4 regions of the Pseudomonas chlororaphis subsp. chlororaphis genome follow, and region 1 is predicted to be linked to each of the others. Evidence: predicted binding sites of a transcription regulator. Region 1 holds the regulator's gene; each other region holds the start of a gene.
What was found. Region 1 encodes FliA, which starts transcription of late flagellar genes. Its sites were predicted from a motif close to CTAAAGTTTNNNNNNNNNNNGCCGNTAA; they were not measured.
Positions count from the first base shown of each region.

Region 2: the regulator FliA is predicted to act here: its motif matches at 1,659-1,686, upstream of C4K27_RS23425 (methyl-accepting chemotaxis protein).
Region 3: the regulator FliA is predicted to act here: its motif matches at 4,386-4,413, upstream of C4K27_RS09880 (methyl-accepting chemotaxis protein).
Region 4: the regulator FliA is predicted to act here: its motif matches at 4,784-4,811, upstream of C4K27_RS24515 (flagellar protein MotY).

Region 1 is NZ_CP027712.1:1,856,188-1,863,806, reverse strand. It holds gene C4K27_RS08475 (flagellar motor protein) at 1-675, opposite strand, end outside; gene C4K27_RS08470 (protein-glutamate methylesterase/protein-glutamine glutaminase) at 675-1,805, opposite strand; gene C4K27_RS08465 (chemotaxis protein CheA) at 1,855-4,146, opposite strand; gene C4K27_RS08460 (protein phosphatase CheZ) at 4,159-4,947, opposite strand; gene C4K27_RS08455 (chemotaxis response regulator CheY) at 4,977-5,348, opposite strand; gene fliA (RNA polymerase sigma factor FliA) at 5,509-6,249, opposite strand; gene fleN (flagellar synthesis regulator FleN) at 6,246-7,076, opposite strand; gene flhF (flagellar biosynthesis GTPase FlhF) at 7,195-7,619, opposite strand, start outside.
Region 2 is NZ_CP027712.1:5,200,145-5,207,763, reverse strand. It holds gene C4K27_RS23435 (inorganic phosphate transporter) at 1-351, opposite strand, end outside; gene C4K27_RS23430 (transporter) at 501-1,523, opposite strand; gene C4K27_RS23425 (methyl-accepting chemotaxis protein) at 1,798-3,423, shown strand; gene C4K27_RS23420 (PepSY domain-containing protein) at 3,487-3,804, opposite strand; gene C4K27_RS23415 (sterol desaturase family protein) at 3,957-4,844, shown strand; gene C4K27_RS23410 (helix-turn-helix domain-containing protein) at 4,846-5,526, opposite strand; gene C4K27_RS23405 (glycerophosphodiester phosphodiesterase) at 5,537-6,661, opposite strand; gene C4K27_RS23400 (DUF2025 family protein) at 6,912-7,244, shown strand; gene C4K27_RS23395 (antibiotic biosynthesis monooxygenase family protein) at 7,272-7,601, opposite strand; gene C4K27_RS23390 (CTP synthase C-terminal region-related (seleno)protein) at 7,598-7,619, opposite strand, start outside.
Region 3 is NZ_CP027712.1:2,162,655-2,170,273, forward strand. It holds gene ccoO (cytochrome-c oxidase, cbb3-type subunit II) at 1-371, opposite strand, end outside; gene ccoN (cytochrome-c oxidase, cbb3-type subunit I) at 382-1,806, opposite strand; gene C4K27_RS09875 (alpha/beta family hydrolase) at 1,906-2,604, shown strand; gene C4K27_RS31185 (hypothetical protein) at 2,631-2,801, shown strand; gene C4K27_RS09880 (methyl-accepting chemotaxis protein) at 2,791-4,356, opposite strand; gene C4K27_RS09885 (CPBP family intramembrane glutamic endopeptidase) at 4,528-5,319, opposite strand; gene acnA (aconitate hydratase AcnA) at 5,481-7,619, opposite strand, start outside.
Region 4 is NZ_CP027712.1:5,426,452-5,434,070, forward strand. It holds gene C4K27_RS24490 (Rnf-Nqr domain containing protein) at 1-364, shown strand, start outside; gene nth (endonuclease III) at 372-1,010, shown strand; gene C4K27_RS24500 (PA3496 family putative envelope integrity protein) at 1,118-1,297, shown strand; gene C4K27_RS24505 (response regulator transcription factor) at 1,488-2,114, opposite strand; gene C4K27_RS24510 (argininosuccinate synthase) at 2,465-3,682, opposite strand; gene C4K27_RS24515 (flagellar protein MotY) at 3,812-4,720, opposite strand; gene pyrC (dihydroorotase) at 4,877-5,923, shown strand; gene rnt (ribonuclease T) at 5,920-6,594, shown strand; gene C4K27_RS24530 (peroxiredoxin) at 6,665-7,267, opposite strand; gene C4K27_RS24535 (bacterioferritin-associated ferredoxin) at 7,594-7,619, shown strand, end outside.

The DNA of each region.
Region 1 (7,619 bases):
GATTCCTTCAAGCAACATTTCGCGATAACGCGACTGGCGCAAGGCTATGGACTTGAGCTTGGCGGCGATCGGCAGCAACACCAGGTTGGCGCTGGCCACGCCGTAGATGGTCGCGACGAAGGCCACGGCGATACCGCTGCCCAGTTGCGAAGGGTCGGCCAGGTTGCCCATCACATGGATCAGGCCCATGACCGCACCGATGATACCGATGGTCGGCGCGTAGCCGCCCATGCTTTCAAAGACTTTGGCCGCTTCGATGTCGCGGCTTTCCTGGGTGTAGAAATCCACTTCCAGGATGCTGCGGATGGATTCCGGTTCGGCGCCGTCCACCAGCAGTTGCAGGCCCTTGCGCGAATAGGTGTCGGGCTCTGCATCGGCCACGCCTTCCAGGCCCAGCAGGCCTTCCTTGCGGGCGGTCAGGCTCCAGTTGACGACGCGGTCGATGCCCCCGGGCAGATCGACCCGCGGCGGAAACAGGATCCAGCCGAGGATCTGCATGGCACGCTTGAAGGCGCTCAGCGGCGATTGCAGCAACGCCGCACCGATGGTCCCGCCCAGCACGATCAGCGCCGCCGGACCATTGGCCAGGGCCGACAGATGACCGCCTTCCAGGTAGTTGCCACCGATGATGGCGACGAACGCCATGATGATCCCGATGAGGCTTAGAACATCCATCAGAGACAGGCCTCGACCAGGTGCTTGCCAATGTCGTCCAGGCCGTACACCGCATCCGCCAGTTCCGCCTTGACGATCGCCATCGGCATCCCGTAGATCACACAGCTCGCCTCATCCTGGGCCCAGACCGCGCTACCGCCCTGCTTGAGCAGGCGCGCGCCTTCGCGACCGTCGGCGCCCATGCCGGTGAGGACCACCGCCAGAACTTTGTCGCCGTAGGACTTGGCCGCCGAACCGAAGGTGATGTCCACGCACGGCTTGTAGTTCAGGCGCTCGTCGCCCGGGAGGATTTTCACCGCGCCACGGCCGTCGACCATCATCTGCTTGCCGCCCGGTGCCAGCAGCGCCAGGCCCGGACGCAGGATGTCGCCATCCTCGGCTTCCTTGACGCTGATCCGGCAAAGCTTGTCCAGGCGCTCGGCGAACGCCTTGGTGAAGGCCGCCGGCATGTGCTGGATCAGCACGATCGGCGCCGGAAAGTTGGCCGGCAACTGGGTCAGCACCCGCTGCAGCGCCACCGGACCACCGGTGGAGGTACCGATGGCCACCAGTTTGTAGGCCTTGCGCTTAGGCGCCGGCGACGACGCGCCAGCGGCCGGCGTACGGGCGGGAATCGGCGTCGCCGCCGGGCGCGCCGGGGCCGTGCCGCCGAAACTGCTGGTGCTCGTTGGCGCAGGCTTCGGTGTCGCCGCCGGTTGTGGCGCCGGCGCACTGTAGCTGCTGAAACGACGGTTACTGCGCGAGATGCTATGGACCTTCTCGCACAGCAGTTGCTTGACCTTCTCGGGATTGCGCGAGATGTCCTCGAAGTTCTTCGGCAGGAAATCCACCGCGCCGGCATCCAGCGCATCCAGGGTTACCCGGGCGCCTTCATGGGTCAGCGAGGAGAACATCAATACCGGCGTCGGGCAGCGCTGCATGATGTGCCGCACGGCCGTGATGCCATCCATCATCGGCATCTCGTAGTCCATGGTGATCACGTCCGGCTTGAGCGCCAGCGCCTGATCGATCGCCTCTTTGCCGTTGGTCGCGGTACCGACGACCTGGATATTGATATCCGCTGAAAGAATTTCCGAGACGCGGCGGCGGAAAAAACCCGAATCATCCACCACCAGGACCTTGACTGCCATAAACACTCCGTTAGGCGGGGCAAGGCAAATGGCCCCGCCCCTCCGGTATTCAAATACGCCGTGCGGCGTAACGCTTGAGCATGCTCGGAACATCGAGAATCAGGGCGATGCGGCCGTCACCGGTAATGGTGGCGCCCGACATGCCTGGAGTCCCCTGGAGCATCTTGCCCAATGGCTTGATGACGACTTCTTCCTGGCCGACCAGTTGATCGACGACGAAGCCGATCCGCTGGGTGCCGACCGAAAGGATCACCACATGGCCTTCGCGCTGCTCTTCGTGAGCGGCGGAACTGACCAGCCAGCGCTTGAGGTAGAACAGTGGCAGCGCCTTGTCGCGGACGATCACCACCTCCTGGCCATCGACCACGTTGGTGCGCGACAGGTCCAGGTGGAAGATTTCGTTGACGTTGACCAGCGGGAAGGCGAACGCCTGGTTGCCCAGCATCACCATCAGGGTCGGCATGATCGCCAGGGTCAGCGGCACCTTGATGACGATCTTCGAACCCTGGCCCTTGGTCGAGTAGATGTTGATCGAACCGTTGAGCTGGGAAATCTTGGTCTTCACCACGTCCATGCCCACGCCGCGGCCGGACACGTCGGAGATCTCGGTCTTGGTCGAGAAGCCCGGGGCGAAGATCAGGTTGTAGCACTCGGTGTCGCTCAGGCGATCGGCGGCATCCTTGTCCATCACCCCACGCTTGACCGCAATCGCGCGCAGGACGTTCGGGTCCATGCCTTTGCCGTCGTCGGAGATCGACAGCAGGATATGGTCGCCTTCCTGCTCGGCCGCCAGCACCACCTTGCCGCCACGGGACTTGCCCGCCTCCTCGCGCTCTTCCGGCGACTCGATACCGTGGTCGACGGCGTTGCGCACCAAGTGCACCAGCGGGTCGGCCAGGGCCTCGACGAGGTTCTTGTCGAGGTCGGTCTCTTCGCCGACCAGCTCCAGGTTGATCTCTTTCTTGAGCTGGCGGGCCAGGTCGCGAACCAGGCGCGGGAAGCGCCCGAAGACCTTCTTGATCGGCTGCATCCGGGTCTTCATCACCGCGGTCTGCAAGTCGGCCGTGACCACGTCGAGGTTCGACACGGCCTTGGACATGGCTTCGTCGCCGCTGTTGAGCCCCAGGCGCACCAGGCGGTTACGCACCAGCACCAGCTCGCCGACCATGTTCATGATTTCGTCCAGCCGCGCGGTATCGACCCGCACGGTGGTTTCGGCTTCGCTGACCGGCTTTTCCGCCGGGGCGGCAGCCGGAGCACGAGCGGGCGCCGGAGCAGCGGCTGGAGCCGGTTTTGGCGTTTCGGCCTTGGCTTCGGGCTTCTTCACCGCTGGCTTGGCGATGGCGGCAGGCGCCGGAGCCGTGGCGGCCGTTGCGCTACCCACGGTCGCCGCGGCTGCGGGCACTTCAGAGAACTTGCCCTTGCCATGCAGCTCGTCGAGCAGGGATTCGAATTCCTGGTCGGTGATCAGGTCGCTACCGGCGGCGGCCGCGCTTGGCGCAGCCGGCGGTACCGCCGCTGCCACCGCGGAGTCCAGCGCATCGACCGCAAAGTTGCCTTTGCCATGCAGCTGATCCAGCAGGGCTTCGAACTCGTCATCGGTGATTTCATCGCTGGCCGCGGCTTTTTCCGCAGCCGGCGCCGTGGCCGAAGGGGCCACCGCATCCGGTGCGAACTGGCCCTTGCCGTGCAATTGATCGAGCAACGACTCGAACTCGGCATCGGTGATTTCGTCGCTGGCCGCTTCGCTGCCGGCGGCAGGCGTCGCGGGAGCAACAGCAGCCGGGGCTTCGGCCTCGGCCTTGGCGGCATTGAGCGAATCGAGCAGCTGCTCGAACTCGCTGTCGGTGATATCGCCGGACTCGCTTTCGGTCGACTCGGCGACCGGCTCGGCAACGGCTTCAACAACTGTCTCAACGTCGGCCACCGGCGCGGCGACCTCCTCGGCCCCCGCAGGCTCGGCCAGACGGGCCAGGGCAGCCAGCAGCTCCGGAGTGGCGGCGGTGATCTCGGTACGCTCGCGCACCTGGCCGAACATGCCGTTCACTGCGTCCAGCGCTTCGAGCACTACGTCCATCAGTTCCGCGTCGACGCGACGCTCACCCTTGCGCAGGATGTCGAACACGTTCTCGGCGATGTGGCAGCACTCCACCAGCTCGTTGAGCTGGAGGAAGCCGGCGCCCCCTTTTACAGTGTGAAAACCGCGAAAAATTGCGTTGAGCAGATCCGCATCGTCCGGTCGGCTTTCCAGCTCGACCAGTTGTTCGGACAGTTGCTCTAGAATCTCGCCGGCCTCAACCAGAAAATCCTGAAGGATTTCTTCATCGGCGCCGAAGCTCATGTATGGGTGCTCCTAGAATCCAAGGCTGGAAAGCAAATCGTCGACATCGTCCTGACCGGATACAACGTCTTCACGTTTATCGGCATGAATCTGCGGACCTTCACCCTTGGCCAGATGTTTTTGCGGATCTTTTTCAGCGAGGATCGATTCACGGTCATGTTCGATGCCGGCAAAACGATCGACCTGGCTGGCCATCAGGACCAGTTTGAGCAGGTTGCTCTCGACTTCGGTGACCAACTGGGTCACGCGCTTGATCACCTGACCGGTCAGGTCCTGGTAGTCCTGCGCCAGCAGAATGTCGTTGAGGTTGCTCGATACCGCACGCGTGTCTTGCTCGCTGCGGGTCAGGAAACCGTCCACCCGGCGGGCCAGGTCGCGGAATTCCTCGGCGCCCAGTTCGCGGCGCATGAAACGCCCCCAATCGGCGCTCAGGGCCTGGGCTTCGCTACTCAGGCCATTGACCAGCGGGGTGGCGCTCTCGACCAGATCCATGGTGCGGTTGGCCGCGGCCTCGGTCAGCCTGACCACATAGGACAGGCGCTCGGTGGCATCCGTGATCTGTGAAACTTCCTCGGCTTGCGGCATATGCGGGTCAATCTGGAAATTGACGATGGCGCTATGCAGCTCGCGGGTGAGCTTGCCGACCTCCTGGTACAGGCCGCGGTCACGGGTCTGGTTGAGCTCATGGATCAGTTGCACGGCTTCGCCGAACTTGCCTTTTTCAAGGCTGTCGACCAGTTCGAGTGCGTGTTTTTTCAGGGTCGATTCGAAATCGCCCAATGAAGATTCGTTGTGCTCCATAGCTCCCCCGTGGCGGAATGATTCCACTCTCAACCGATGCGTTCGAAGATCTTCTCGATCTTCTCTTTCAACGCCTGGGCCGTGAAGGGCTTGACCACATAACCGTTTACGCCGGCCTGGGCAGCTTCGATGATTTGTTCGCGCTTGGCTTCAGCGGTCACCATGAGTACCGGCAGGTGCTTGAGTTTTTCATCGGCGCGCACATGGCGCAGCAGATCGATACCGGTCATGCCGGGCATGTTCCAGTCCGTTACCAGAAAGTCGATGCTCCCACTGTTGAGGACCGGAATGGCGGTGGTGCCATCGTCAGCCTCGACCGTGTTGGTGAACCCCAGGTCACGCAACAGGTTTTTTATGATCCGCCGCATCGTTGAGAAGTCATCAACGATGAGGATTTTCATGTTCTTGTCCAATTCGACCTCCAAGCAGTCTTAAACGCGTCCAGCACCTGAACGCGCCATTCAATCAATCAGGCAGAGCACTCAACGACTGCATGGAATACACACCGCAAGTCCGGCCACGTCGTGCCAGTCTCGTCCGCAGTGTCCCCCACACTGCCTGTCAGCGCGCTCGCCACTCTCCCAAACGCCCCCGCAAACGGGCCGCGCACTGGCTGTGTAACTGGCTGACCCGCGATTCGCTGACCCCCAGGACCTCACCGATTTCCTTGAGGTTCAGCTCTTCGTCGTAGTACAGCGCCAAGACCAGTCGCTCACGCTCCGGCAAATTGGCAATCGCGTCCGCCAGCGCGGCCTGGAAACGTTCGTCCTCCAGGTCGCGCGACGGCTCGAGATGAGCACTCGCGCCATCCTCATGCAGCCCTTCATGCTCGCCGTCCTGCAACAGGTCGTCGAAGCTGAACAGGCGACTGCCCAAGGTGTCGTTCAAAATCCCGTAATAATCGTCGAGACTCAATTGAAGTTCGGCCGCAACTTCATGATCTTTAGCGTCACGACCGGTTTTAGCTTCAATTGCGCGAATGGCATCGCTCACCATCCGGGTATTGCGATGTACCGAACGCGGCGCCCAGTCACCTTTACGGACCTCATCGAGCATCGCACCACGGATACGGATACCCGCGTAGGTCTCGAAACTCGCGCCCTTGCTCGCGTCGTACTTGGTCGACACTTCGAGCAGACCGATCATCCCGGCCTGGATCAGGTCTTCGACCTGGACACTGGCCGGCAGGCGCGCCAGCAAGTGATAGGCAATACGCTTGACCAGCGGCGCATAGCGCTCGATCAATTCGTACTGGCTGTCACGTGCCGACTTTTTGTAAAGGTTGTAGCCGCTGGCGCTCATAGCACCGGTCCCGCTGTCTGATGCACGAGCCGCTCGACGAAAAATTCCAGATGTCCGCGTGGGTTGGCCGGCAACGGCCAGGTATCGACCTTCTGCGCGATGGCCTTGAATGCCAGCGCGCATTTCGAACGCGGAAACGCCTCATAGACCGCACGCTGCTTTTGCACGGCCTTGCGCACGCATTCGTCGTAAGGCACGGCGCCGACATATTGTAGGGCCACGTCCAGGAAGCGATCCGTGACCTTGGTCAACTTGGCGAACAGATTGCGCCCCTCCTGCGGGCTCTGCGCCATGTTGGCGAGCACGCGGAAGCGGTTCATGCCGTAGTCGCGGTTGAGCAGCTTGATCAGCGCGTAGGCGTCGGTGATCGAGGTCGGCTCGTCGCAGACCACCAGCAACACTTCCTGGGCCGCGCGGACGAAGCTGACCACCGAGTCGCCGATGCCGGCGGCGGTGTCGATCACCAGCACATCGAGGTTGTCGCCGATGTCGCTGAAAGCCTGGATCAGGCCGGCATGCTGCGCCGGGCTCAGATGAACCATGCTCTGGGTGCCGGACGCCGCCGGCACGATACGGATTCCACCCGGCCCCTGCAGCAGCACATCGCGCAGCTCGCAGCGGCCTTCGATCACGTCGGCGAGGGTCCGTTTGGGGGTCAGCCCCAATAGCACGTCGACGTTGGCCAGGCCCAGGTCGGCGTCCAGCAGCATGACGCGCCGGCCGAGCTCCGCTAGGGCCAGGGACAAGTTCACTGACACGTTAGTCTTGCCGACGCCACCTTTGCCGCCGGTCACCGCGATCACCTGTACGGGATGCATGCTGCCCATGTTCGTTCTTTACCTTGTCTTACTTAGACGGGGCCACATAACTGGCTGCGCGTTCACCAACGGAACAATGCCTGGCAGACCATCGATGTAGGTACATTGCAATCTTTTCATGATTCCCTCAGCCAACCCGCTTGGTCGGGTTGTGGTAGAGGTCAGCGAACATGTCAGCCATGGCTTCTTCGCTGGGTTCTTCCTGCATCTGCACGCTCACCGCACGACTGACCAGCTGGTGACGGCGCGGCAAGTGCAGATCGTCCGGAATCCGCGGGCCATCGGTCAGATAGGCAACAGGGAGTTCATGACTGATCGCCAGGCTCAACACCTCACCAAGGCTGGCGGTTTCATCCAGTTTAGTCAGGATGCAGCCGGCCAGCCCGCAACGCTTGTAGCTGTGGTATGCGGCGGTTAGAACCTGTTTCTGGCTGGTGGTTGCCAAGACCAGATAATTTTTTGCCCGGATGCCACGTCCGGCCAGGCTTTCCAGCTGCATGCGCAGGGCCGGGTCGCTGGCTTGCAGGCCGGCGGTGTCGATCAGCACCACAC
Region 2 (7,619 bases), 3.3 Mb from region 1:
CACGCCGAGGAAATTGAAGAAACCCGACCAGACCACCGCGAAATGCGGCGGCAGCGAGTGGGTATAGATCACCGTGGCCACGGCGTTGGCGGTGTCGTGGAAGCCATTGACGAACTCGAAGCCCAGGGCGATCAGCAGCGCCACGCCGAGCAGCAGGAACGGGGTCCAGGTGGTGACCGTGGTGCCCAGCTCGTGCACGTCGTGCATCAGGCTGTAGGCGGTGAACAACAGGCCCATGGCGAGGACCGCGAAGAACACCACCAGGGTGAAGGGGCTGGCTTTTTTGTCCAGCTGCGGTCTGGCTTCGAGGGCGGGGGAAGGGGAGGTGGCGGTCAGGGAAGGGGTGGCCATTGCCGGACAATCCTGTGGCAGGGAGGAGTGTCGCCCATGATCGTTGCCAAATATTACAGAGAGGCTGCCTCAGGTCAGTGTTTGGGTGAATCCTTTAACCACTGATCAAGAAGCCGCGCCATTTTATGTAGGAGCGAGCGGGCGGCGGCCTACATATCCTGGCGCTTGCGAAACGCCCAGCGGCCGGCGATGACGGTGAAGGTGGCGACCAGCGCGACGAGGATCCAGAAGCCCTCCGGGTCCTCGGAGAAGGGGATGCCGCCGACGTTCATGCCGAAGAAGCCGGCGATGATGTTGATCGGCAGCGCCAGCACCGTGACCACGGTCAGGGTGAACAGGGTGCGGTTGGTCTGTTCGTTGATATTGGCGGCGATTTCTTCCTGCAGCAGCTTGATCCGTTCGCCGAGGGCGGTGAGGTCGTTGATGATCAGGGCGAACTCCTCGGTGGACTTGCGCAGCTCCTTGACGTCCTCCTTCTGCAGCCACTGCGGCGGACGGTTGAGCAGCCGCAGCAGCGAGCCCGGCTCCAGCGCCAGCAGGCGTTGCAGGCGCACCAGCACCCGGCGCATGGCCCCCAGCTCGGCACGGTTGGTGGAGATCCGCGCGGCCAGCAACTGGTCTTCGATCTGGTCGACGTTGAGGCTGGTCTTGCGCACGATCTGGGTCAGTACTTCGCCCTGGTCGCGCAGCAGGTGCACCAGCAGTTCCAGGGGCGAGCGAAAACGTTCGCCGGCCTTGACCGAGGAGCGCAGCTTGTCCACCGAGTGCAAGGGTTGCAGGCGTGCGCTGACGATCAGCCGGCTGCGCACACAGACCCACAGGGTGGAGATGTCCGAGGAAACCATGCTGCCGAAGTTGAACACCACGTCGTTGACCACCGCCAGCAGGGCCGAATCCACATGCTCGATACGGGTCGAGCGCGAGCCTTCGTGCAAGGCCTCGAAGAATTCCTCGGGCAGGGCCAGGTGCGTTTGCATCCAGCGTTCGCAGGCGGCATGGGCCAGGTTCAGGTGCAGCCAGAGAAACGCCTCGCCATCGTCCGGCTGTTGCAGGGCTTGCAGGGCCTTGGCCGAATCCAGTTCGCGACCCCGCTCGCCGGGGCGGAACGCAAAGCCGTAGAGCAGGCCGAACAGATCCGAATCGCGATGGGCATGGTCGATGCTGTGGTTCATGGAGGCTCGCAGGAGGGAAGGCACCTGTAGGCGGTTTTACAGGTTCACTTGAGCCCGATCATCGCAAGGCTTCATGACTATTTTGTGACGATTCGAAGTGCGACATTCGGCGGTTATAACCGGCTGTCGGAGGCGCTCAAGAAAGCCTGTTTCAGGCCGATCACGCCTACGACGACTGCACGATCGGCTTGCCCCGGTTTGCCTGACAGGGATGTTCGCACGCTACCCATGCCCGCCTCGGGCGTGCTCTATCCCTGTTGAGAGATCTCATTCGATGTCCTTGCAAAAATCCCTGAGAGCGCAAGTTCTGGCTTTGTTGAGCGGCAGCCTGCTGGCGGTGCTGTTGATCGCGCTGGCGTGTTTTCACTTCCTGTCCAACGGCGTGCAAGGTTATCGCGAGCTGATCGAGGGGCCGTTGCGCACCTCGCAGTTGATCGATGAAGCCAACCTGCAATTCAAGGTCCAGGTGCAGGAATGGAAAAACGTGTTGCTGCGTGGCAAGCAGAGCGCCGACCTGAGCAAATACTGGCAGCAGTTCGAGGATCGCCAGCGCGATGTGCAGGGCATTCTTGGCCAGCTGGCGGCCGAGCCCGGCATCGATGCGGCGCTCAAGGGCCGTATCGAGCGCTTGCGTGAAGAACATCGGGTGCTGGGCACGGCGTACCAGAAAGGCCGCGATGCCTTTGTCGCCGCCGGTGCCGACCCGGCCGCCGGCGATGCCGCGGTCAAGGGCGTGGACCGCGCCGCCAGCGAGCAGATGAGCGCACTGGTGAGCGAGCTGCGCAAGCAGGGCAGCGAGCGGTCGCGCGACATCAGCGCCGCCGCCCAGCGCACGGTGTGGATCGGCCTGCTGGTGATGCTGGCCTCGGGCTTGCTGATCGGCCTGCTGAGCCTGTGGCTGGTCAACCGCAGCCTGGTGGAACCGATCCGTCAGTTGATCGACTACGTGGCGCAACTCAGCCGTGGGCGGATTGCCGAACGCGTGGCCAGCAGCCGCCAGGACGAGTTGGGCAAGCTGGCGGTGGCCGCCAATACCTTGCGGGATTTCCTCGCTGACACCTTCAGCCGCCTGCAGCGCAGCGCCACCGACCTGGACAGCTCCAGCGGCGAACTGAATGCGATTGCCACCCTGATGTCCCAGGGCACCAACGATCAGTTCAATCGCACCGACCAGGTCGCCACGGCGATGAATGAAATGTCCGCCACCGCCCAGGAAGTGGCGCGCCATGCGGCGGATGCGGCGCGCGCCGCCGATGACGCCGATCAGTCGGCCCAGCAGGGCGAGCAGGTGATGCAGGGCACCATCCACACCATCACCCTGATGCGTGGCGAAATCGCCAACACCGCCGAGGTGATCCGCCGCCTGGAGGCCGACAGCGGGCGTATCGGCAAGGTGCTGGAGGTGATCCGTGGCATCGCCGAGCAGACCAACCTGCTGGCGCTCAACGCGGCCATCGAGGCGGCCCGGGCCGGCGAGGCCGGGCGTGGCTTCGCCGTGGTCGCCGACGAGGTACGCAGCCTGGCGCAGCGCACCGCGGCGTCGATCATCGAGATCAACCAGATTATCCAGAGCGTGCAGACCGGCGCGCTGGACGCTGCCCATGCGATCGAGAGTGGCCAGGCGCGCAGCGATGCCAGCGTCGAGCAGGTGACCCAGGCCGGCGCCATGCTGGAGCGGATCACCGAGGCGGTCGAGGCGATCCGCGACATGAACCGGCAGATCGCCACGGCGGCGGAAGAGCAGACCTCGGTGGCCGAGGACATCTCGCGCAACCTGACCGAGATCACCACGATCGCCAGCACCAACCTGGATAACGTGCAGCGCACCGAGCGCGCCAGCCAGAACCTGCACGAGCTGTCGGGGCAGTTGAACGAGGTGACGGCACGCCTGAGTGCCTGATGCGCCAGCGCATGAAAAAGCCGCGTGGCCTTTCGGCCGCGCGGCTTTTTTTGTCCTGAAGAATTACTTGTCTTGCTTGTTGCTCAGGACCTTGCCGGTCTTGGCATCCAGGTCGACGTCCCACTCGACGCCCTTGGCGTCACGCAGTTCCACCTGGTAGACGTAGGCGCCGGCCGCTGTTTGCTCAAGCTCGGTGTCGGTGATGTTGGCGGCGGTGGTGCCAGGGTGTTCGGCCAGTGCTGCCTGGTTGAGTTTTTCCAGGTCCATGATGGTGCCGGCCTTGAGCAGGCCCGAGATCAGGTCCGGGCGCACGTCGGCCTGGGCCAGGCCGGCGGTCAGGGTCAGGGCGGTAGCGGCGAACAGGGCAGTCAACGTTTTCATAGGGTCTTTCCTTGGGGTGATTCGTTTAAGTGGGTTCAGGTTAGCCGGTACAACTTAATTCACCCTTAATTCAGCGCAAGCTTTGCGCCGTTTGTTCAATCGCCGTGGCCCTCGGGTCTTTCAAGCTGTGCTCTCGAACAGGAGAGGCAGTGATGAAAGCAATGATCAAAGGCTTGTACGGTCCCGCGTTTTTCGCCGGCTTCATCGGCGCTGGCGTGTGGGTGATGGGCACACCGGGGCTGGCCCCGGGCTGGTTGCTGCTGGTGTTCGCCGGGGCGCTGGGGGTGTCCTTTCTGGCGGAGTGGTGGTTGCCCTATGAGGTGGACTGGAACCGCCCGCAACAGGATCGCTTGCGTGACGTGTTGCACGCACTGGTCAATGAAAGCCTGAATGCCCTGGGGTTGCTGCTGTTGCCGGGGCTGGTGAGCCTGCTGGCGTTCGATGGCCTGTGGCCGCGCGGCTGGTCGCTGTGGGCGCAGTTGGCGCTGGCGATGGTCGTCGCCGACTGCGGCCTGACCCTGGCGCATTACTTCAGCCATCGGTTGCCCTGGCTGTGGCGTCTGCACGCGGTGCATCACAGCGTGCAGCGTTTGTATGGCTTCAACGGCTTGATGAAGCATCCGCTGCATCAAGCCGTTGAAGCCAGCGCCGGGCTGTTGCCGCTGCTGTTTTTGGGAGTCCCCTTGCCGGTGGCGCAACTGCTGGCGTTTGCCATTGCCATCCAGCTGCTGTTGCAGCACTCCAATGTCGACATGCGCCCCGGTCCCCTGGGCTGGGTGTTTGCCTGGGCGCCGATGCACCGCTTTCACCACATGAAGTACGGCACCGCCGGCAATGTGAATTTCGGCCTGTTCCTGAATGTCTGGGACTGGCTGCTGGGCACGGCGTTTTATTCCTCGGCCTACCCGATCCGCCAGGGCGACCTGGGCATCGGCAGCCAGCCGGATTATCCGCAGGCGTATTGGCGACAGTTGCTCGCACCCTTCAGCAGGCAAGCCGTGTATGAGGAACCGCCGGTGCCCTTGCCGTTGCGCCGTTGAGTCAGTCCAGCAGGCGCAGCTCGATGTGTTGCAGGGCTTGGCGCGCGGTGACGCCGAACAGGGTTTTCAGGGTGCGGGAGAAGTGCGCGGAATCGGCAAACCCGGCGCCATGAGCCGCCTCGGTGATGGCCTGGCCCGCCAGCACCAGGCCCATCGCCAGGCGCAGGCGCCGCCACAGCACCAGGCGCCGCACCGGCAACCCGAGCTGGCCGCTGAACAGCCGCTCGAGCTGGCTCAGGGACAGGTGCGCATGGGCCGCCAGGGCGCTGGCCGAGACCTTGCCGGCCAATTGTCGGTCGAGAGCGGTCAGGGCCTTTTCGATCCGCCGGTCCTGCAAGATTCGGCGCGGGCAACGCCGCAGCGCCTCGGCCAGCGCCGGCAGCGTCAGTTCGACACCCAGCAGGCTGTCTTGCAGGGCCTGGGCGTCAATCGTCAGCGGTTCGGCGTAGAGGGTGAACAGGGTCCCGGGCGCGTCGAGGATCGCATGCCGTTGCATGGCCGGGATGAACACATGCTTTGCGGGGCAGGGTTGGTCGTCGAGGCTGACGGTGACCGGTGCGGCGGGGGCGAGGATCAGTTGATGGGCGTAGTGGGCGTGGGGCGCGGTACGCCCCAGCTCGCCCTGGATCAGTCCGTAGTCACGCCCGAGCCACAGCTGGCCTGTCCACTCGGGCGTGCGCACGGCGACCGGCTCAGTAGCCGTTGGCCTCGAGCAACTGGCTGACGCTGCCGCTGGCCGGACGCTTGGCGTACTTGAGCAGTTCCGCGGCGCGGTTGGTGAAGATGCCGTCGACACCGGAGTCCAGGACCTTCTTGAAGTCCACCGGCTCGTCGATGGTGTAGACGTGCACCAGCAGGCCCTGGTCGTGGGTGAACTGGTTCATCCAGGGTTGCACCAGGTCGAAATAGCTCTGGTCGCCACCGTTGGCCAGTGCCGCCGACGGGCCGGTGCCGATGGCGCCCTGGGCCTTGGCGTAGCTGACCCACTGCTCGAACTCGGCCTTGTCCTTGGGCTCCTGCTTGGCGTAGTAGGCCGCCTTGTCCTTCTCGCCGCTGTTGGCGAAGGACACGTCGGACTTGGGCTGCATGCCGCCTTCACCGATCCACAGCAGGAGGATCTTCGGCACTTTCGGCATTTCTTTCTGCAGCAGTTCCAGGCTGCTCTTCTCGAAGGTCTGCAACACCACCTTGCCTTTGCCCTGGCCTACCGCCAGGTCGCTTTTCGCCAGCTTGGAGCCGGCCGGGCTGAGCCAGCCGCGGTCCTGGAGTTTTTCCTTGAGGTCGTGCTCGATGCCGGGGAACTGCTTGGGCTCCTTGGTCTCGATGTACAGGCCGGGTTTGTGATGCGGGTTGCTCTGGGCGATGTCGATGATTTCGTCGAGGGTCAGGATCTTCAGGCCGACGTAGCTCGCACGGGCACGGTCGGGATAGGCCTGGTTGAACCAGCTGCCGGCGTCGAGGGTTTTCAGCTCGGCCATGGTGAAGGCGTTGGCCGGGCTGTCCTTGCGCTCGGGAAACTTGCTGGCAACGTCGGTGGTGCGTTGCAGGTTGTTGTCGTGCAGGGCGAACAGCACGCCGTCCTTGCTGCGTTGCAGGTCCATTTCCAGGTAGTCGGCGCCCAGGTCGCGGGCCAGTTTGTAGGCGGCGGCGGTGGACTCCGGTGCATCGAAGGACGCGCCCCGGTGAGCGATCACCGCGGGATGTGGAATGCCTTGGCTGACAGCCAGTGCGGTGGGGCTTGGGCTGGCGGCCTGTGCCTGGCCCAGGCCAAGCATCAGGCTCAGCATCAGGGCGCTTTTGGTGAAGGTGGCAGGCATGGTCGAGGTCCTTTCGTGGAGGGCGATTTTCAAAGGACTACCTTTTAACAATTGAATGGCCGTTGTGCTATCGCGAAACCGACATAAATCTGCACCTGCGGCAAATTTTCCAACGCTTTTGTGGGGTGCTTTGCAGTACGCTTGCGCCCTGAAGTTTCCCCGTCAGAGGGAAGCGCGAAAACATTTCCACTCTTGCCTGGCGTGTAAACCATCGATCACCTGTCCTTCGGGGCACTCAGTGAGGTTTACCATGCGCATCACATCCGAACTCATCTGCCAGGCCGCCGACCAGCTCAAGGGGTTTGTCGGTTTCAACCGCAAGAGCGGCCAGCACATCGTGCGCTTCAGCGAAGACTCCTTCGGCATGGACGTCGCCGACGACGCCATCACCCCCGCCAGCGAATTCGTCTGGGCCAGCGCCGAGGGCCAGGTCATGGTGCTCAAGCGCGAGCTGATCCAGCTGCTGCTGGAACAGAACATCGACGACCGCATCAACATCAGCGAACCCTTGCGCGTGTACATGCGCCGCACCGACCTGCCGGAGATTTCGGCGGTGCGCAATCTGCTGCCGGCGGCGCAATAACCGGGATGCGCGGTGGCCGGGCTGGTGCTATCGCGAGCGTTCGAACAGGTAGGCGCGTTCGACCTTGCACACCCGGGTGTGACAGGCCGCGTACCAGTCGCTGCGCCCGCGTTCGCGGGCGATGCGGTGTTCGGCCTGCTGCTTCCAGGCGAGGATCGAGGCCTGGTCCCGCCAATAGGAGACCGTGATGCCGAAGCCCTCCTCGTTACGCGCGAACTCCAGGCCGAGAAACCCCGGTTGCTGCCGCGCCAGTTCGACCATGCGTTCGGCGGTCTGCTCGTAGGCCGGGTCTGGTTCGCGGCGCTGGGCGCTGAAAATCACCGCGTAATAGGGCGCCTCGGGTGTGCGGGCGATCATGCGTGACGCTCCAGGCAA
Region 3 (7,619 bases), 310 kb from region 1:
AGGTGCGCGCGGTGCCAGTCGTCGGAGTAGCGGGCGCCGACCCGGGCCAGGTCCGGACCGGTACGCTTGGAACCCCACAGGAACGGGTGGTCCCAGACGCTTTCACCGGCGACCGAGTAGTGGCCGTAGCGTTCGGTCTCGGCGCGGAACGGGCGGATCATCTGCGAGTGGCAACCGACGCAGCCTTCGCGGATGTAGATATCGCGGCCTTCCAGCTGCAGGGCGGTGTAGGGCTTCATGCCTTCCACCGGCTTGTTGGTGACGTCCTGGAAGAACAGCGGGACGATCTGGGTCAGACCGCCGATGCTCACGGCAAATACCATCAGCAGCATCAGCAGGCCGACGTTTTTCTCGATGACTTCGTGTTTCATGGCGGACTCCTCAGGCCATCTGCGCAGCGGCGGTGATTTCGGCAGGCTGGGCCGCGCGCACGGTGCGCCAGGTGTTGTAGGCCATCAGCAACATGCCGAAGAGGAAGATCGCGCCACCGACCAGCCGCACGATGAAGCCTGGGTGGCTGGCCACCAGGGTTTCGACGAAGGAGTAGGTCAGCGTCCCGTCTTCATTGACGGCGCGCCACATCAGGCCCTGGGCGATGCCGTTGACCCACATCGAGGCGATGTAGAGCACGGTGCCGATGGTGGCGAGCCAGAAGTGCGCGTTGATCAGGCCGATGCTGTGCATCTGCTGGCGACCGAAGACTTTCGGGATCATGTGATACAGCGCGCCGATGGAAATCATCGCCACCCAGCCCAGGGCGCCGGCGTGGACGTGGCCGATGGTCCAGTCGGTGTAGTGGGAGAGGGCGTTGACGGTCTTGATCGCCATCATCGGACCTTCGAAGGTCGACATGCCGTAGAACGCCAGGGACACCACCAGGAACCGCAGGATCGGGTCGCTGCGCAACTTATGCCAGGCACCCGACAGAGTCATCATGCCGTTGATCATGCCGCCCCAGCTCGGTGCCAGGAGGATCAGCGACATCACCATGCCCAGGGACTGCGCCCAGTCCGGCAGCGCGGTGTAATGCAGGTGGTGCGGGCCGGCCCAGATGTACAGGGTGATCAGCGCCCAGAAGTGCACGATGGACAGGCGATAGGAATACACCGGACGCTCGGCCTGCTTGGGTACGAAGTAGTACATCATCCCCAGGAAACCCGCGGTCAGGAAGAAGCCCACCGCGTTGTGGCCGTACCACCATTGCACCATGGCGTCGGTCGCACCGGCATACACCGAGTAGGACTTGGTCAGGCTGACGGGCAGTTCCAGGTTGTTGACGATGTGCAGGATGGCCACGGTGATGATGAAACCGCCGAAGAACCAGTTGCCGACGTAGATGTGCTTGGTGTTGCGCTTCATCACCGTGCCGAAGAACACGATGGCGTACGCCACCCAGACGATGGTGATGAGGATGTCGATCGGCCATTCCAGCTCGGCGTATTCCTTGGAGCTGGTGTAGCCCAGCGGCAGGCTGATGGCCGCCAGGAGGATTACCAGCTGCCAGCCCCAGAAGCAGAACGCGGCGATTCTCGGCGCGAACAGCTGGGTCTGGCAGGTGCGTTGCACCGAGTAGAAGGAGCTGGCGAACAAGGCGCAGCCGCCAAAGGCGAAGATCACCGCGTTGGTGTGCAACGGGCGCAGGCGACCGAAACTGGTCCAGGGCAGGTTGAAGTTGAGTTCGGGCCAGACCAACTGGGCAGCGAGAAAAACCCCGAGCCCCATGCCGACGATGCCCCACACCACCGTCATAATGGCGAATTGGCGGACCACCTTGTAGTTGTAGGCGGTACTGATAGAAGTGTTCATGGTTCCCCATCCACGGTTCAGCTGAAGTGAAAGCGACTGCGCACGGCAAGGCGCGCTCACTTCTTCTGGAGTTATAGGCAGACTAAAAGCGAGGTAAGCATGGGCAAACGGCAAGGGGCTGTTATTGACGGGGATCAATGGGCGCAGTGCGTGCGGGAACGGGGCTGGCTCTGGGATGTCGCGCAGCCGTCGCCGGCCGGCGAACCGCTGACCCTGATCCTGGCCCATGGCGCTGGCGCGCCGATGGACAGCGCTTTCATGAACGATATGGCCACACGCCTTGCGGCGCATGGGGTCAACGTCCTGCGCTTCGAGTTTCCCTATATGGCCCAGCGTCGCCTCGATGGTGGCAAACGGCCGCCTAATCCGGCGCCGAAGCTGCTGGAGTGCTGGCGCGAGGTCTATGCCCAGGTGCGACCTCATGTCGCTGGGCAGTTGGCCATCGGCGGCAAGTCCATGGGCGGGCGCATGGCCAGTTTGCTCGCCGACGAGCTGGGCGCCGATGCGCTGGTGTGCCTGGGGTATCCGTTTTATGCCGCCGGCAAGCCGGAGAAACCGCGGGTCGCCCACCTGGCCGAATTGCGCACCACGACCCTGATCGTCCAGGGCGAGCGCGACGCCCTCGGCAACCGGGCGGCGGTCGAAGCCTATGCGCTGGCGCCGGCTATCGAGCTGTTCTGGCTGGCGGCGGCCGACCATGACCTGAAACCGCTCAAGGCCTCAGGCTTCACCCATGAGCAGCACCTGGAAGCGGCGGCGCGGAAGGTCGCCGAGGTCTTGCGCCAGTTGAATGGCTGAACGCTTTTTGACTGTAGGAGCGAAGCTTGCTCGCGATTGTTTTTCAAGGCGACAACGGTGGCGGCTGCCAAGCTCCATCGCAAGCAAGCTTCGCTCCTACAGATACAGAAGACGCGCGTGGTGCTGGAAAACAGGCAATAAAAAACCCGGAAGGCGAACCTTCCGGGTTTTTTGTCTGGCTTCGGTTTAGCGGTTGAAGCGTTCGACCAACGAGTACTGCGTGTTGGCGGTGCGGGTCAGCTCTTCGCTGAGTTGTGCCGAATGCTGCGCCTGCTCCGAGGTCTGGTCGGCCAGTTGGGCGATGGTGCTGATGTTGCGGCTGATCTCCTCGGCCACGGCGCTTTGCTCTTCGGTGGCGGCGGCGATCTGGGTGGTCATGTCGGTGATGTTGGCCACCGCTTCGCTGATGCCCACCAGCGCCTGGTCGGCTTCCAGCACCCGGGCCACGCCTTCCTCGGCCTGACGGTGTCCGGCGTCCATGGTCTGCACCGCCGTGCTGGCGGTTTGCTGGAGCTTGGCGATCAGGGTGTGGATCTGCCCGGTGGATTCGCTGGTGCGTTGCGCCAGTTGGCGAACCTCATCGGCCACCACCGCGAAGCCGCGGCCCATTTCCCCGGCGCGAGCCGCTTCGATGGCCGCGTTCAGCGCCAGCAGGTTGGTCTGGTCGGCGATGCCCTTGATCACATCGACCACGCCACCGATTTCGTCGCTGTCCTTGGCCAGTTGGGTCACGGTCAGGCCGGTTTCGCCCACCACCACCGACAGGCGCTGGATCGCTTCGCGGGTTTCCCCGGCGATGTCGCGACCGCGTCCGGTGAGGCGGTTGGCTTCCTGGGTGGCATCGGCGGTGCGCTGCACGTGGCTGGCCACTTCCTGGGTGGTGGCGGCCATCTGGTTGACCGCGGTGGCCACCTGTTCGGTTTCCACGCGCTGGCGTTCCAGGCCGCTGGAGCTGTTGTGCGCCAGGGTGTCGGACTGCCGCGCCTGCTCGTTGAGGTGCTCGGCGGTATCCTGCAGGCGGGTAAGGCAGGTTTTCAGGCGGGCTTCCTGGCTGAGGATCGACATCTCCAGGCGCGCCTGGGCGCCACGGCTGTCGGTGTACATCTGGGCGATCAGCGGGTCGGAGGTGGTCTGCTCGGCCAGGCGCAGCAAACGCTTGAGGCCGCGCTGTTGCCAGCTCAGCCCGAGCAGGCCGAGCGGCACGCAAAGGCCGGCGGCGAGGGCAAAGCCCCAGGAAGAGTTGAGCCAGGCGCCAATCAGGAAGCTCAGCTGGCTGATCAGGATGAATGGCAGCCAGTCCTGAAGTATCGGCAGCCATTTGTCGCGTTTCGGAATGGCCGACTTGCCCTGGTTGATGCGTTGGTAAAGCGCTTCGGCGCGGCGGATCTGCTCGGCGGTGGGCTTGACCCGCACCGACTCGTAGCCGACCACTTGCTGGCCTTCGAAGACCGGTGTCACGTAGGCGTTGACCCAGTAATGGTCACCGGTCTTGCAGCGATTCTTGACAATGCCCATCCATGGCAAGCCTTGTTTCAGGGTGGCCCACATGTGCGCGAACACCGCGGCCGGGACGTCGGGGTGACGGACCAGATTGTGCGGTGCGCGGACCAGTTCCTCACGAGAAAACCCGCTGATTTCAACGAAGGCATCGTTGCAGTAGGTGATCACGCCTTTGGCATCGGTGGTGGAGATCAACCGTTGCTGAGTCGGAAAGGTACGTTCGCGCTGGGTGACGGGCTGGTTGTTACGCATGGTTTTTCTATCCGCAAGGCTTTGATAGGTTGTCGGCGGCCTTCGCCAATTATTGAGGTTTTTTTCAGTAATTTGAGAAGTGCCTCATTGACAGGGGCCTTATTTTGCAAGCAGGGGCGAGGGGGCGCGGCGAAGCCGAGGCCCGTCCAGGGAGCCCCGGCCTGGCCAGGGTCACCCCGCGAGCATCGGGTAGGTGAACAGCCCGAAGTGCAGCAGGTTCAAGCCGAAATGGGTGGCCACCGCGGCGCCCAGGCCGCCAAAGCGGTAGGCCAGGCCGTAGCCGACCCCGGCGATGCTCGCCAGCAGCCACCATTGCCAGCCGGCGCCCACATGCACCAGGCCGAACAGCAGGGCCGCGCACATCAGTGCCAGGTTTTCACCATAGGGCAGGTGCTTGAGGCGACGGCTCAGGCCGCCCTGGATGTAGCCACGGAACAGCGCTTCTTCCACCAGGGTGACCAGCAGCAGGTTGTTCAGCACCCACAGCCAGGCCTGGTCCGGCCATTTCGGCGCCCAACTGATGATGCCCAGCAACACCGCTCCGCCCAGGGCCGCCAGGGCGGTCAGGGTCAAGGCCAGGGCAGTGGTATAGAGGGACAGGCGCAGCGAGCGGCGCCCGATGATCCAGGGGCAGACCAGCAACAGCCAGAAGCCGATCAGCGGCTTGTCCTGGTTCAGGTACATGGAAAACGGCACGGCATCGGCGGTGAAGCGTTGCGGGCCGATCGCCCGGCCATTGTAGAAACCGGGGAGCCAGTGCATGGCCAGCGCCAGGGCCAGTACCACGAACAGGCCGTGTCCCAGGTAGCGCGCGTAAGGGCTTTTCTGCTGGCGCACGGCAAAGCCCGCGCACAGCAGCAAGGCGACGGAAACCGCCGCCAGCAGGCCCAGTTGGCCGTAGCTCAGGGCCAGGGCGTAACCAATGGAGAGAAGTGCCAGGTACATCCATGGCAGAACAGTCATGTGGAATCCTTGTTGCGAAAAGAATGGAATCAGCCGCTCGCGCAACCTGCGTCGGCGGTTACTGGATAGAACGAGCGGGCGGCCAGTATAACGAGGCGCGGGCGATGAATAAGTGAAACAAAAACACCGCCCGTAGGCGGTGTTGGTGTTGCAGCATGGCGTTACGCGGCGATCAGTTGCCGCAGGACGTAGTGCAGGATCCCGCCGGACTTGAAGTATTCCACTTCGTTCAGGGTGTCGATGCGGCACAGCACCTCGACCTTTTCCTGGCTGCCATCCTCGTGGGTGATCACCAGGGTCAGGTTCATCCGCGGTGTCAGCTCGATACCGGTCAGGCCCTGGATATCCAGGGTTTCCTTGCCAGTGAGGTTCAGGCTCTTGCGGTTCTGATCGAGCTTGAACTGCAGCGGCAGCACGCCCATGCCCACCAGGTTGGAGCGGTGGATGCGCTCGAAGCTCTCGGCGATCACCGCCTTGACCCCCAGCAGGTTGGTGCCCTTGGCGGCCCAGTCGCGGCTGGAGCCGGTGCCGTATTCCTGGCCGGCAATCACCACCAGCGGTGTAGCCGATTGCTGGTACAGCATGGCCGCGTCATAGATCGCCAGTTTCTCGCCGGTGGGGATGTAGATCGTGTTGCCGCCTTCTTCGCCGCCGAGCATTTCGTTGCGGATGCGGATGTTGGCGAAGGTGCCGCGCATCATCACCTGGTGGTTACCGCGACGCGAGCCGTAGGAGTTGAAGTCCCGCGGTTCCACGCCCTGCTCGCGCAGGTAGCGGCCGGCCGGGCTGTCGGCCTTGATGTTGCCGGCCGGGGAAATGTGGTCGGTGGTCACCGAGTCGCCCAGCAGCGCCAGGACCCGCGCGCCCTCGATATCCTTGATCACCGGCAGCGGGCCGGCGATGTCGTCGAAGAAGGGTGGATGCTGGATATAGGTGGAATCCGCCTGCCACACGTAGGTCGCGGCTTGCGGTACTTCGATGGCTTGCCACTGGGCGTCGCCGGCGAACACCTCGGCGTATTCCTTGTGGAACATCCGGGTGTTGACCTGGGTGACGGCCTCGGCGATTTCCTGGCTGCTCGGCCAGATGTCGCGCAGGTAGACCGGCTTGCCGTCCTTGCCTTCGCCCAGCGGCTCGCTGCTGATATCGATGCGCACGCTGCCGGCCAGGGCATAGGCCACCACCAGCGGCGGCGAGGCCAGCCAGTTGGTTTTCACCAGCGGGTGCACCCGGCCTTCGAAGTTGCGGTTGCCGGACAGCACCGAGGCGACGGTCAGGTCGGCTTTCTGGATGGCTTTCTCGATCGGTTCCGGCAAGGGGCCGGAGTTGCCGATGCAGGTGGTGCAGCCATAACCCACCAGGTCGAAGCCCAGGGCGTCGAGGTATTGGGTCAACCCGGCGGCCTTGTAGTAGTCGGTGACCACTTTCGAACCCGGGGCCAGCGAACTCTTCACCCAGGGCTTGCGCTTGAGACCCTTTTCCACAGCCTTTTTCGCCACCAGGCCGGCGGCCATCATCACGCTGGGGTTGGAGGTGTTGGTACAGGAGGTAATGGCGGCGATCACCACCGCACCGTTTTTCAGGCGGTAGGTCTGACCATTGTGGGCGTAATCGACTTCGCCTATCAGGTCGGCACTGCCCACGGCCACGCCGCCACCGCCTTCGCTTTCCAGGCGGCCTTCTTCCTTGCTGGTGGGCTTGAACTGCAGATCGAGAAAGTCGGTGAAGGCCTGGCCGACGTTGGGCAGGGAGACCCGGTCCTGCGGCCGCTTCGGCCCGGCCAGGCTGGCTTCCACCGTGCCCATGTCCAGCGCCAGGCTGTCGGTGAATACCGGCTCCTTGCCTGGCAGGCGCCACAGGCCCTGGATCTTGCTGTAGGCCTCCACCAGTTTCACCACAGCGTCCGGGCGGCCGGACAGGCGCAGGTATTCCAGGGTGACGTCATCCACTGGGAAGAAGCCGCAGGTGGCGCCGTATTCCGGGGCCATGTTGGCGATGGTGGCGCGGTCGGCCAGCGGCAAGTCGGCCAGGCCGTCGCCATAGAACTCGACGAATTTGCCGACCACGCCTTTCTTGCGCAGCATCTGGGTGACGGTCAGCACCAGGTCGGTGGCGGTGATGCCTTCCTTGAGCTTGCCGGTCAGTTTGAAACCTATGACTTCCGGGATCAGCATCGACACCGGCTGGCCGAGCATCGCCGCCTCGGCCTCGATGCCGCCGACGCCCCAGCCGAGTACGCCGAGGCCGTTGATCATGGTGGTGTGGGAGTCGGTGCCGACCAGGGTGTCGGGGAAGGCATA
Region 4 (7,619 bases), 3.2 Mb from region 1:
GTTCGAACTGCAACAACAGTTGGCCCTCTACCTGGGCCTGATTGCCGTGCAATGCGTAGTGCTGGAGTACCAGGATTTTTTCCAGCGTCCCGTGCGCTTGCGTTTCGCCGGCCTGTTCTGCCTGCTGCTGATTATCCTGGGTGCACTGCGCGAAGCCTTCGGCAGTGGCTCGATCGGCAATCATCTGCAATGGCTGCTGGGGACGAACGACGTCGACTGGCCAGGCTGGGTTCTGACCGCCCAGGGTGGCTTGCACCTGCTTACACTCGCACCTGGCGGTTTTATCCTGCTGGGGCTGTTGCTGGCCGCCAGGCAAGCCTGGGCCGCTTCTACGACCTCACACCGACCGCCTTCAAGGAAATGACTCACCCATGAATGCCGCAAAACGCCTGGAAATTTTCCGCAGGCTGCACGAAGACAATCCGGAACCGAAAACCGAACTGGCCTATTCGTCGCCCTTCGAGCTGCTGATTGCCGTGATCCTTTCGGCCCAGTCCACCGATGTCGGGGTCAACAAGGCGACGGCCAAGCTCTTCCCCGTGGCCAATACGCCGGCCGCCATCTATGCCCTGGGCGTCGAAGGCCTGTCCGAGTACATCAAGACCATCGGCCTGTACAACAGCAAGGCCAAAAACGTGATCGAGACCTGCCGCCTGCTGGTGGAACGGCACAACAGCGAAGTCCCGCAGACCCGCGAAGAGCTCGAAGCCCTGCCAGGCGTCGGCAGGAAGACCGCCAACGTGGTACTCAACACGGCTTTCCGCCAACTGACCATGGCCGTCGATACGCACATCTTCCGGGTCAGCAACCGCACAGGGCTGGCCCCTGGAAAGAATGTCGTGGAGGTCGAAAAGAAACTGATGAAATTCGTGCCCAAGGAGTATCTCCTCGACTCCCATCACTGGCTGATCCTCCATGGCCGCTATGTGTGCCTGGCCCGCAAGCCGCGCTGTGGAAGCTGCCGGATCGAGGACCTGTGCGAATACAAGCACAAGACCTCTGACGATTGAGCAATCATTGATTTTGATGATAGGTCGATTGAAAAAATCTTTTTTACCAGTCCCGAGAATATCGATATAAGGAGCGCCAATGGCAGTCTTAGCCTGGAGTTAACCTTATGAGTACTGGCAAAGAACAACTGGACGTAGAAGACGACTTCACCCCTGTTGAAACAGAAGATGCAGAGCCTGTGGTAGAGGTGGCCAAGACCAACTTGAGCAAACGTCGGACCATCGACAACCTTCTGGAAGAGCGGCGCTTGCAAAAGCAACTGGCCGATTACGACTTTGATCTTTAGTAACAAAAAGCCTCCTTTGACGGAGGCTTTTTTGTTACACAGCCAACATTTCAAGTCGCTTCTTTTCAAACCACGCCATGCGCGGCTGAGGGATCCAACATCGCCGACAGACCGGCAAGCCCGCAACGCAATGAACGCTCGCAAAAGCCGCTGTTTTTCCCTCCCGTGCCTTGTTGTAGCGCCTCAACCTTCATACCAGCTGATGGCGCTTGGCAAACTCGATCAGGTCCACCAGCGAGCGGGCGTTGAGTTTCCCCAACAGCCGCCTTTTGTAGGTGCTCACCGTTTTACTGCTCAAGCACAGGCCCTCGGCAATCTCCTTGTTGGTCTGCCCACCAGCGAGTTGCTTCAGGACCATCAACTCTCGACCCGACAGGCTGGACAACATCCCCTCCTCGCTGGCGATGCCCAGGCTTGAGCGCAGGGTATGCAAGGCTTCGTTGGGAAAATAACTGTAGCCGGCCAGGACTGCCCTGACGGCACTGATCAATTCAGTGATGTCCTGCTGCTTGCACACATAACCCGCCGCACCAGCCTGCATGCAGCGCATGGAGAAAGGGCCAGGTACTTGCAGGCTCAATACCAGCACTTTGGTCGACATGGCTTTTGACGAAAGTCTGGCGATAACTTCCAGGCCATCGAGTTTGGGAATACCAATATCAAGAATAAGGATGTCTGGAACATGTTCATAAGACAGTTTCAGGGCATCCATGCCATTGTCCGCCTCGGCAACTACTTCAAAGCCGTGCCGCTCCATCAGCATGCGCACAGCCAGACGAGTGACGGGATGATCATCTACGATCAAAACTTTCTTCATGGGTAAGTCCAGAGTCCGCTATTGGTTTTTCAAGCAAACACCATAACCCAGTCATTTGGCCCGTGGCATGGCCATGCCCTGGGCCAGCATCGCCCCGAGAAGTTCCTTACAAACAATACGGATTTGCCCTACAAGGAAAAATTGAACGTCGCCCCCTATATATAACTACTCCTGACTTTCCTACACTTCGTATTGAAAAGAACAGACTGAAAGATAGTCGAGATCCCATTGAAACAATGGCCAGTGGAAACTTTTAGTTATGGTCTCCAGACACCCACTTTGATCGATTAAAACATCAGGCATAAAAAAGCCCCGCTCATGGCGGGGCTCTTTTAAAACGACTCAAGGCATCAGAACAGAGTCCGCCCCTTGTTGGCCGCAATACGCATGCGCAGGGCATTGAGCTTGATGAAGCCAGCCGCATCCGCCTGGTTGTAGGCGCCGCCGTCTTCTTCGAAGGTCGCAATGTTGGCATCGAACAGCGACTCATCGGACTTGCGACCGGTGACGATCACATTGCCCTTGTACAGCTTCAGGCGAACCACGCCGTTCACGTGGGCCTGGGAGGCGTCGATCATCTGTTGCAGCATCAGACGCTCAGGGCTCCACCAGTAGCCGGTGTAGATCAGGCTGGCGTACTTGGGCATCAGCTCGTCTTTCAAGTGAGCGACTTCACGATCCAGGGTGATCGATTCGATCGCCCGGTGAGCGCGCAGCATGATGGTGCCGCCAGGGGTTTCGTAGCAGCCGCGGGACTTCATGCCGACATAGCGGTTTTCCACGATGTCCAGACGACCGATGCCGTTTTCACCGCCGATGCGGTTCAGGGTCGCCAGCACGGTGGCCGGGGTCATCTCGACGCCGTCGATCGCCACGATGTCGCCGTTGCGGTAGGTCAGCTCGATGTAGGTCGGGGTGTTGGGAGCCTTCTCCGGGGAGACGGTCCAGCGCCACATGTCTTCTTCGTGCTCGGTCCAGGTGTCTTCCAGCACGCCGCCTTCATAGGAGATGTGCAGCAGGTTGGCATCCATCGAGTACGGGGATTTCTTCTTGCCGTGACGTTCGATCGGGATCGCGTGCTTCTCGGCATAGTCCATCAGCTTCTCGCGGGACAGCAGGTCCCACTCACGCCAAGGAGCAATCACTTTCACCCCTGGTTTCAAAGCGTAGGCGCCCAGTTCGAAACGAACCTGGTCGTTGCCCTTGCCGGTAGCGCCGTGGGAAATGGCGTCGGCACCGGTTTCGTTGGCGATCTCGATCAGGCGCTTGGCGATCAACGGACGAGCGATGGAGGTACCCAGCAGGTACTCACCTTCGTAAACGGTGTTGGCGCGGAACATCGGGAAAACGAAATCGCGGACGAACTCTTCGCGCAGATCGTCGATGTAGATCTCTTTCACGCCCATGGCTTGCGCCTTGGCACGTGCAGGTTCGACCTCTTCGCCCTGACCCAGGTCAGCGGTGAACGTCACCACTTCACAGTTATAAGTATCCTGCAGCCACTTGAGGATCACCGAAGTGTCCAGGCCGCCGGAATACGCCAGAACGACCTTGTTTACGTCCGCCATGCCATCACTCCACGGGGTTCTACGGAAAGCCGTCAAGTCTACCGATCAACGCGGATAATTTACAGAGGCGCGACAGCTTATGACGACGAAGCGACAGATTATGTCGAGCGGGCGACGACGACAGCCGTTTCAGGAAGTCGCCGCGGCATTGGCGGGGGCAGCGGCCTGGGGTGCCGGTTTTTCCGCGACCGGGACACGTTGCAGCTGTACGTTGACCCGACGATTCTTGGCCCGGTTCGCCGCATTGGTGTTGGGCGCCAACGGGTAGCGCTCACCGTGGAAACGCATCTCGATCTGCGACTCGGGAATGCCATTGGCCTTGAAGAACTCCATCACCGCCAGCGCCCGGCGCCGCGACAGGTCACGGTTGGTCAAGCGGTTGCCGCTATTGTCCGAGTGGCCATCGAGCTGGATGTGATTGACCGTCGGATCGGCCTTGAGAAACTCGAGCATCACCTGCAGCCTGGCCTTGGCTTTGGCGTCCAGGTCGATGCCGCCCCCGGGGAAGCCGACCTCGGATTGCCTGACCTGATCGAAATTCTTCGGCAGCAACTTGGCGACACAGCGTTGGTAGTCGCCATACGCCTTGCTGAACTTGACCGGCAACAAGCGCACCTCGGACACCCCACCCTCGCGGGAGTAGTGGCGAACCACCGGGCTGCGCCCATCCATCAATCCACCGATCAGTCGCCCGGCCTGCAGTTGCGAGCTGTTGAACAGCACATCGCCGCTGCCGAGCCGTACCGAACCCAGGTTGATGTCGCCCCGTCCCGGCTGCCACGGCGCGGCCGCTGCGAGCAGCATGGCCGAACCGCCAGCGAGCATCGGGTTGTAGGCCTTGAGGCGAAAGGTCGCCTGCTCGCCGGCGCGACGCACGAACTCCCCGGAACCGAAATCGGTGATCGGCTGGCTCAGACGGCACTCGAATTTATCGCCTTCGACCGTCCACTCAATGCTCTCCAGACGGGTCTGGAAAGTCAGCGCCATCGCGGGAAGGCAGGCGAACACACTGAGCAAGGCTAGATAACGCTGGCGCACGGGAGGCTCCACTGACTTGTACATCACGAAAATCGAAATGCCTGTTTACGGCATACCTTCGGGATATCGGAAGCTTCACGCAAAACTTGATAGCGAGTGCCTGGAAGAGTCTTTTCCGGTAGCATTCACTGGAGTTTGACCCGCCTGGAATCCCCAATGTCCGACCGCCTGACCCTGCTGCGTCCCGACGACTGGCATATTCATCTTCGCGATGGTGCCGTGTTGACCAATACTGTCGCGGATGTCGCGCGCACCTTTGGCCGCGCCATCATCATGCCTAACCTGGTACCTCCAGTGCGCAACGCCGCTGAAGCCGATGCCTATCGCCAGCGCATTCTCGCTGCGCGGCCGGCCGGCAGCCGCTTCGAGCCGCTGATGGTGCTCTACCTTACCGATCGCACCCAGCCCGAAGAAATTCGCGCGGCCAAGGCCAGTGGTTTCGTCCATGCCGCCAAGCTCTACCCGGCCGGTGCGACCACCAACTCGGACTCGGGCGTCACCAGCATCGACAAGATCTTCCCGGCGCTGGAGGCCATGGCCGAAGTCGGCCTGCCGCTGCTGATCCACGGTGAAGTCACCCGCGGTGAAGTCGACGTGTTCGACCGCGAGAAGCTGTTCATCGACGAGCACATGCGCCGTGTCGTCGAGCGATTCCCGACGCTCAAGGTGGTGTTCGAACACATCACCACCCGTGACGCCGTGCAGTTCGTCAATGAGGCCTCGGCCAACGTTGGCGCGACCATCACCGCCCATCACCTGCTGTACAACCGCAACCACATGCTGGTTGGCGGCATTCGCCCGCACTTTTATTGCCTGCCGATTCTCAAGCGCAACGTGCACCAGGAAGCGCTGCTCGACGCCGCCGCCAGCGGCAGCCAGAAGTTCTTCCTTGGCACCGACTCCGCGCCCCACGCCCAGCATGCCAAAGAAGCGGCCTGCGGCTGTGCCGGCTGCTACACCGCCTATGCCGCGATCGAGTTGTACGCCGAAGCCTTCGAACAGCGCAACGTGCTGGACAAGCTGGAAGCCTTTGCCAGCCTCAACGGCCCACGCTTCTATGGCCTGCCGGCCAACACCGATCGCATCACCCTGGTTCGTGAAGAATGGACCGCCCCTGCCAGCCTGCCTTTCGGCGAGCTGACCGTCATCCCGCTGCGCGCCGGTGAAAAACTGCGCTGGCGCCTGCTGGAGGAACACGCGTGAGTGAAGACCATTTCGACGACGAGCAGGACGGTCACAACGGTGGTGGCTCGCGTCATCCAATGGCGGCACGCTTTCGTGGTTACCTGCCGGTAGTCGTCGACGTTGAAACCGGTGGTTTCAACTCGGCCACCGACGCCTTGCTGGAAATTGCCGCGACCATCATCGGCATGGACGAAAAGGGCTTCGTGTTCCCCGAACACACCCTGTTTTTCCGCGTAGAGCCTTTCGAAGGCGCCAACATCGAAGCCGCGGCGCTGGAGTTCACCGGGATCAAGCTCGACCATCCGCTGCGCATGGCCGTCAGTGAAGAAAGCGCGCTGAACGATATCTTCCGCAGCGTGCGCAAGGCCCTGAAGGCCAACGGCTGCAAGCGCGCGATCCTGGTCGGGCACAACAGCAGCTTCGACCTGGGCTTCCTCAACGCGGCTGTCGCGCGCCTGGACATGAAGCGCAACCCGTTTCATCCGTTCTCCAGCTTCGACACCGCGACGCTTGCCGGCCTGGCTTATGGCCAAACCGTGCTGGCCAAGGCGTGCCAGGCTGCCGATATCGACTTCGATGGCCGTGAGGCGCACTCCGCCCGCTACGACACCGAGAAGACTGCCGACCTGTTCTGCGGCATCGTCAATCGCTGGAAGGAAATGGGCGGCTGGCAAGACTTCAACGACTGATACCGTCACTGAACGACCGCGCATAAAAAAACCGGCCCTGGGGCCGGTTTTTTTATGAGTGAAGCGCGGCTTACAGCTTGCCGGCGTTCTCGCTCAGGTAAGCAGCAACGCCTTCTGGCGAAGCAGTCATACCCTTGTCGCCTTTCTTCCAGTTGGCCGGGCAGACTTCGCCGTGCTCTTCGTGGAACTGCAGAGCGTCGACCAGACGGATCAGCTCTTCCATGTTACGGCCCAGCGGCAGGTCGTTAACGATCTGCGAACGAACGACACCTTTGTCGTCGATCAGGAACGCGCCACGGAAAGCCACGCCGCCTTCGGACTCAACGTCGTAGGCCTTGGCGATGTCGTGCTTCATGTCGGCAGCCATGATGTACTGGACCTGACCGATGCCACCGGCATTGATCGGGGTATTGCGCCAGGCGTTGTGGGTGAAGTGCGAGTCGATCGAAACAGCGATCACTTCAACGTTGCGTGCCTTGAAGTCAGCCATGCGGTGGTCCAGGGCGATCAGCTCGGACGGGCAGACGAAGGTGAAGTCCAGCGGGTAGAAGAACACCAGGCCGTATTTGCCTTTGATGGCCGAGGACAGGGTGAAGCTGTCGACGATTTCGCCATTGCCGAGAACGGCGGGAACGGTGAAGTCAGGGGCTTGTTTGCCTACGAGTACGCTCATTGGATATCTCCTGGTGTGATCGAATGAAGAATGAGATCCAGCCCAGTTTGCCGCCGCCAAGCGACAGCCCTGTGACTCGATCCCGCTTCGTAAGGACCGCACATCATACACCGCGTTTTTGAGCTGTCCTTAGTGGTTTTTCCATCCCCTGGGTTCAGGCCGCAAAAAAGCCGCCCTGCTGGACAGCTCGTCACCCGTGCTAGAAAAAACCGTTCGTCTGCCAGATACGCATCTGGCAAAAAGCCCCAGGAAACCACTTTGACAATCATTCTCGTTAACATTAAGATCCGTCGCATTGAGCCATAACCAACGACGGTTCTCACCTTATGTATGTCTGCCTCTGCACTGGCGT